2 linked regions of the Puniceibacterium sp. IMCC21224 genome follow. The protein of the gene in region 1 interacts with the protein of each later gene in a pairwise test. Links are inferred from orthologs where the notes say so. Each region holds a gene or a part of one and is shown in the gene's direction. Other genes may lie near its edges. The genes, in order: def and IMCC21224_RS02560.

Region 1 (3,289 bases):
GCTTGCAGACGTTTGCCTGCTTCGATCACGCGGGCGCGCGATGTGGCAAGGTTCACGCGCACGAACGTCTCGCCACCGGCGCCAAAGCTTGGGCCGGGACTGACCGCGATGCGGGCGTCGTCCCGGACACGGGCGGCAAAGTCGTCATAGCTCATCCCGGTGCCTGAGAAATCCACCCACGCGAGATATGTTGCCTGAAGCGGCAGGGATCGCACGCCGGGGATCGCATTCACGAGCGCGTCAAAGCTTTGACGGTTTCCGTCCAGATGCGCGATCTGCTGATCGACCCAGGCGGCACCAGCCGGGGAATAGGCCGCGGTGATCATTTGAATTGCCAGCATCCCTGGCTTGTAGTCCAGCGTGGTTTGACGTTTTTGCATCGCAGCGCGCAGATCCGGGTCAGCGATGATCATGTTGCCAGTGCGTTGGCCGGCGATGTTGAACGTTTTGGAGGCGGCAGTCAGCGTCACCAGACGCGGGCGCGCATCCGGGGCGGCGATATCCATCGGCACAAAGCTGTTGCCGGGAAAAACCAGGTCATGGTGAATTTCGTCCGAGATCAGCAGCAGATCGTTGCGTGCGGCAAAATCGGCGACGGCGCGCAGTTCGTCGGGGGTCCAGACCCGGCCCGAGGGATTCTGCGGCGAACACCAGATCAAGATCTTTTCGCGCCCGCTCAGGCGGCTTTGCGCATCGTCGAGGTCCAGCATGTAACGATAGCCGTCACGCGCCAGCGGGCATTCGACCAGTTCGCGTCCGGCCCGCGCCACCTTGTGTGCGAATTCGTGATAAACCGGCGAAAAGATCACGACGGAGTCACCCGGATCGCTCCAGACATCGAGGCATAGCGCGATGGCGTTGCCCAGCCCCTGGGTCGTCACGATCCAGTCGGTGTCGATGCTCCAGTTGTGGCGGGTCTGCATCCACCACTGGATTGCACTGGTGTATTTCGCGTTGTCCGAGTGGTAGCCAAAAATCTGATGGTCAAGCGCGGCGCGCAGCGCATCCAGAACACAGGGCGCTGTGGGATAGTCGGAATCCGCGGTCCACATGGCCAGGCCATCTGAGGGAGAGACATCGAACAGCGGCTCCATCAAGTCCCATTTGGAACTGCCAGAGCCACGGCGGTCGATATCTAGGTCGAATGGGCTGGTCATCAGTATTTACCTCAGCTGCACGTTTTCCGGGACGTTAACGGCTGTGCGCGCAGGTGCAAGATGCGGCGGGGCGGGATATTGCGCGCAGGGGCGGCTTGTCCTAGATGGAAGGCATGAAACGGCATATTCTCCTGCACCCCGATCCGCGCCTCAAGAAAGTGGCAGAGCCTGTCGACGATCTGTCGGACGGGCTGCGTAACCTGGCCGACGACATGCTTGAGACAATGTATGACGCCCCCGGCATCGGTCTGGCCGCGCCGCAGGTCGGTGTGATGAGTCGGCTGATCGTGCTGGATTGCGTCAAATCGGACACCGAAGCACCGCGCCCGCTGGTGATGTTCAATCCCGTGGTGCTGTCCTCCTCGGATGATCGCAATGTCTACGAAGAGGGATGCCTGTCGATCCCGGACCATTATGCCGATGTCGAACGCCCTGCCGACGTGCGTGTCGGCTGGATTGACCGCGACGGCACCCCGCAGGAAGAGGATTTTTCCGGCCTCTGGGCAACATGCGTGCAGCACGAGATCGACCATCTCGAAGGCAAGCTGTTCATCGACTATCTCAAGCCGCTGCGACGCCAGCTGATCACCCGCAAGATGGTCAAGCTCAAGCGCGACCAGGCGCGCGCATGAGCGTGCTGCCAATTCTGGCCTGGCCAGACGCGCGACTTAGCACGGTCTGCGTGCCGGTGGTCCACGCCGCTGATGTGGCCGATTTGGTGCACGATATGTTTGAGACAATGTATGCCGCCCCCGGTCGCGGGCTGGCGGCGCCGCAGGTTGGCGCGTTGGTCCGGGTGTTTGTGATGGATACAGGCTGGAAAACCGGAGAGAAGACTCCGCTGGTTTGCATCAATCCCGAAATCATCACAGCGTCCGAGACGGTGGCCGAAGGCGACGAAGGATGTCTTTCGATCCTCGGTGTCACCGCCTGTGTGACGCGACCGACGGAAATAACGCTGGCGTTTACAGATGTTGATGGGGTTCGCCAGCGGCGCGACATGACAGGGTCCGAGGCGATCTGTGCGCAGCACGAACTGGATCATCTTGACGGGCTGGTCACATTTGACCGGCTCGGGGCGCAGGCCCGCGCGGCGTTGATCGCGCAATACGAGGCGCGCGTATGACGGCACGGCGCTGCATCCCCTGGCCGGATCGGCGCTTGCGTCAGGTGGCGATGCCGGTGGATGTCATCACCGATGCCGTGCGTGCGCTATGGACTGACATGATCGACACAATGGATGCGATGCCGGGCGTCGGGCTGGCGGCGCCGCAGCTCGGAGAGATGCTCCGCCTGGCGGTTGTTGACGCCTCTGAGGCGCGCGGTCAGTCCGTGCGCATGGCCAACCCGGAAGTGTTGCACGCGAGCGTCGAATTGCGCGGTCATGATGAGGGCAGCCCGAATCTCCCCGGTGTCTGGGCCCGGATCGAACGCCCCCGCGCCGTGACTGTTCGGTTTCTGAATGCGGATGGCGAAGTCGAAGAACGTGACTTTGTCGGACTTTGGGCAACAAGCGTTCAGCACCAGATCGACCATCTGAACGGGCGGATGTACTTCGATCATCTGAGCAAGATCAAGCGGGACATGCTCATCCGGCGGGCGCGCAAATCGGGCTGATCCTGCGGGCGCAATGGCCCCACGCGGCGGATTTCAAGAGAGGTAGGGCATGCGGCTGATTTTCATGGGAACGCCCGAGTTTTCGGTGCCGGTGCTCGACGCGCTGGTCGCGGCGGGACACGAGGTAGCGGCAGTGTATTGCCAACCGCCACGCGCCGCCGGGCGCGGCAAGGGGTTGCGTCGGACCCCGGTGCATGAGCGGGCGCTGGATTTGGGGTTGGACGTGCGCCATCCGGTCAGCCTGCGCGTCGCCGAGGCGCAGGCCGAATTTGCTGCCTTGGATGCCGAAATCGCTGTTGTGGTGGCATATGGTCTGATCCTGCCGCAGGCGGTTCTGGCCGCGCCGGAGCGGGGCTGCCTGAATATCCACGCGTCGCTGTTGCCGCGCTGGCGTGGGGCAGCACCGATTCACCGCGCCATTATGGCTGGGGATGAAGAAACCGGGGTTTGCATCATGCAGATGGAGGCGGGGCTGGACACCGGGCCAGTGCTGCTGAGTCAATCGGTGGCGATTG
Region 2 (3,221 bases), 180 kb from region 1 along the record:
GGACGGTGCATGAACCGGCAGACCGGCGATCATCAGGCTTTGAAGTGTTGGGTTGTCGTCGACAAACGCGATCGGACGAATTGCATCGTCACTGCGCAGTGCAGCGACCAACTGTTGCCCGGTCTGGCCCGCGCCGTAAATCAGGACACGCATTCGGCTTTGGCCGTGGCGATAGACGTTGAGCACGAACTGGCGCAGTCCGACGCGCCACGCGCCGCCATAGACCAGAAACATCACGCTGAAGATCAGAAACACCTCGACCGGAAGGCGCGGCGAAAACAGCCCGTTGAACGCCGCACCAATCACGCTGACCGCGATGGAATAGAGCGCCGTCGCCCAAACGCCCCGCATCTCGTAAGCGTTGAGCTTGGTTCTGGGCAGCCCGAGGTAGCTGGAAATTGGCAGCCCGAGCAGCGACATGATGACAACAAGAGGGGCGATCTGCCACAATACGTCTACTTCGACGGCGACAGAGGAATTGAGCAGCAAAGCGGACAGAAAGGCGGCGAAAATCATCACCACGTCAATAAACATGAAGAAATACTGTTTCTGAGCCCGCGTCAGTGATGTCGCGATCGTATAAAGCATCGAAACTGGCTCCTCTGCGATTACGCAGTCGTGATCAACTTATTTTCAAATAACGGTTTGCCGTCCAAGTGTCACATTCATATGAATTTGAGACTGAGACACACGGCACACCTGATTCCTTCTAACAACTTCCAACATTTATGCGACCGCTCAAACAATAGACAAGTGACAAATGCTGCACTTGCAGAAATTGGCAGGATTCCACCGACGAAATGCCGATCAATTGGGCGATTTGGCGAAATAATCTTTCATTTATCTGTATTTGGTCGGCGGCTCGGCGCGCAATCAACCTGTGGTTGAGGCGAGTAAGGGGCACAGGGCGATTCGCGGAATATGTTCAAAACCTAAGCATATGTCACGGCGCGCAGGCACAGGGCAGACCGCAAGACACCCCTTTTACACAGCCACGTGCTGCGATAAGGACCGCGCACGCGGCGCAGGCATTGGTCTGTGCTGCAAGTACCCACCAAGAAGGAGCCATCCATGGGCTACAAAGTAGTTGTCGCAGGGGCCACGGGTAACGTTGGCCGCGAAATGTTGAACATCCTCGCCGAGCGCGAGTTCCCGGTGGACGAAATCGTCGCACTGGCGAGCCGCAAGTCACTGGGCACTGAGGTTAGCTTTGGCGACAAGACACTCAAGACCAAGGATCTGGACACCTTTGATTTTGCTGGCTGGGACATGGCGCTGTTTGCCATTGGGTCCGACGCGACCAAGATCTATGCCCCGAGGGCAGCCAAGGCCGGTTGCGTGGTGATCGACAATTCGTCACTCTACCGCTACGATCCTGACGTGCCGCTGATCGTGCCCGAGGTGAACGCCGACGCGATCATGGGCTATTCCAAAAAGAACATCATCGCCAATCCCAACTGTTCGACCGCGCAGATGGTTGTCGCGCTCAAACCGCTGCACGACCGCGCCACGATAAAGCGGGTTGTGGTGTCGACCTACCAATCGGTGTCGGGCGCGGGCAAGTCCGGGCTGGACGAGTTGTGGGACCAGACCAAGTCGATCTACAACCCGACCGACAGCAAGCCGCCCCGGACCTTTACCAAGCAAATCGCGTTCAACGTGATCCCGCATATTGATGTCTTTCTGGACGACGGATCGACTAAAGAAGAATGGAAGATGGTCGCCGAGACGAAAAAGATCATCGACACCAAGATCAAGGTTACGGCGACATGCGTTCGGGTTCCGGTCTTTGTCGGCCATTCGGAAGCAATCAATATTGAGTTCGAAGAGTTCCTGGACGAGGACGAGGCTCGCGACATCCTGCGCGAGGCGCCGGGGGTTATGGTTATCGACAAGCGTGAGGACGGTGGATACATCACGCCCGTCGAATGCGTCGGAGATTTTGCCACCTTTATCAGCCGTATCCGTCAGGATAGTACGATCGACAACGGGCTGAACCTGTGGTGCGTGTCGGACAACCTGCGCAAGGGCGCCGCCCTGAACGCGGTACAGATCGCCGAAGTGCTGGGCCAGCGGGTCCTGAAAAAAGGCTGATCCTGTCAAACCCCCGCGATTGTATTCTACGGGCCGCCGGTGGGTGGCCCGTTTGCGGTTTTCGAAACCGCAGCGCGAAATTTTCGCTGAAACAAGTGCGTTCAAGCCTGTTCGGCGACATTTCTGTCACAATTTGACGGCGAGATGAAAATGGGCCCGAAATGGCCCTGTTCTTGCCGAAAAGCGGTGGCACTACTGAATATCGTAGAATCGAGAAAGTAAAATACGATGCAGTACGAGTTGCCTCCGGTATCCTCAACGGCCGCTGATCAGACGAACGCCATCGTTTCGCTGCCGGCGCCTCTGGATTGTGAGACCCAGGCGCTGTTGCGCGCCTTTCTCACCCCGATCATGGAAAAAGCCCGCAGTTGGTCGGACCTGTCCACCCTGCTGCGGATCAAGGGTTATGGCATTGCCTTTCGCGAAGGTCATCTGGTGCTGATCAATGCCGACACCGGCACGCCGCTTTGCACCGGTGCGACCTTGGGCGTACCGCTGCGCACATTGGCCGCACGTCTGGGCCGACCCTGCGTCGTGGCGCATCGCGACGGGATCAGCGGCCACCTAGCCTGATACCCGCCGACGATCCGCCATTGGCCGAGCGGCTAAAGACCGCCGGCCGCCCGGTCCGCGACAGGAACAAATGCTGTTGTTCTGGGATCATACCATTCCAGCCCGCCGGCGCCGATCTCGGTCCACAGACCATGCAGCGTCAGTTCGTCCCTTTCGACGGCCTCGCGGACAAATGGAAAGGTCATGAGGTTTTCAAGCGACACCAGAACCGCCTCTTTTTCCAGCTTGCGGGCGCGCAGGGCATCATCCGGTTCATCCTTGACCCGTTCGTAGCCCGGCCGCAGGATGTCCATCCAGCGTCCCACAAAGCTTGACGTTTCCTCAAGATGCGGGGCGTGGCCGGAACACATATCAAGGCATCCGGCGACGCCACCACAGTTGGAGTGACCCAGCACGATCAGATGCACCACCTTGAGCGCAACCACGGCATATTCCACCGCCGCCGAGGTGCCGTGCTGCGCGCCGTCCGGCTCATACCCAGGGACGAGATTGGCAATGTTGCGGTGGATAAAGAATTCGCCCGAATCCGCGCCAAAGATCGACGTGACATGCAC

What was found.
Region 2: the proteins of def (region 1) and IMCC21224_RS02560 interact in binary tests that used the Escherichia coli proteins (3 or more experiments, as listed by UniProt). The link is inferred for Puniceibacterium sp. IMCC21224 from one-to-one orthologs.

Annotation. Positions count from the first base shown.
Region 1 is NZ_LDPY01000001.1:739,441-742,729, forward strand. What follows is about bases 64-3,029. They hold def (peptide deformylase), read left to right. Parts: upstream 64-1,270; coding sequence 1,271-1,789; downstream 1,790-3,029. Other genes in these bases: IMCC21224_RS03370 (MalY/PatB family protein), read right to left, coding at 64-1,157; def (peptide deformylase), read left to right, coding at 1,786-2,283; def (peptide deformylase), read left to right, coding at 2,280-2,774; fmt (methionyl-tRNA formyltransferase), read left to right, coding at 2,824-3,029. Also shown: more of IMCC21224_RS03370, read right to left, coding at 1-63; more of fmt, read left to right, coding at 3,030-3,289. UniProt on the Escherichia coli protein: Removes the formyl group from the N-terminal Met of newly synthesized proteins. Requires at least a dipeptide for an efficient rate of reaction. N-terminal L-methionine is a prerequisite for activity but the enzyme has broad specificity at other positions.
Region 2 is NZ_LDPY01000001.1:555,307-558,527, forward strand. The notes cover bases 185-3,082. They hold IMCC21224_RS02560 (aspartate-semialdehyde dehydrogenase), read left to right. Parts: upstream 185-1,071; coding sequence 1,072-2,094; downstream 2,095-3,082. Other genes in these bases: IMCC21224_RS02555 (nucleoside-diphosphate sugar epimerase/dehydratase), read right to left, coding at 185-588; IMCC21224_RS02565 (hypothetical protein), read left to right, coding at 2,323-2,667; IMCC21224_RS02570 (carbonic anhydrase), read right to left, coding at 2,700-3,082. Outside these bases: more of IMCC21224_RS02555, read right to left, coding at 1-184; more of IMCC21224_RS02570, read right to left, coding at 3,083-3,221.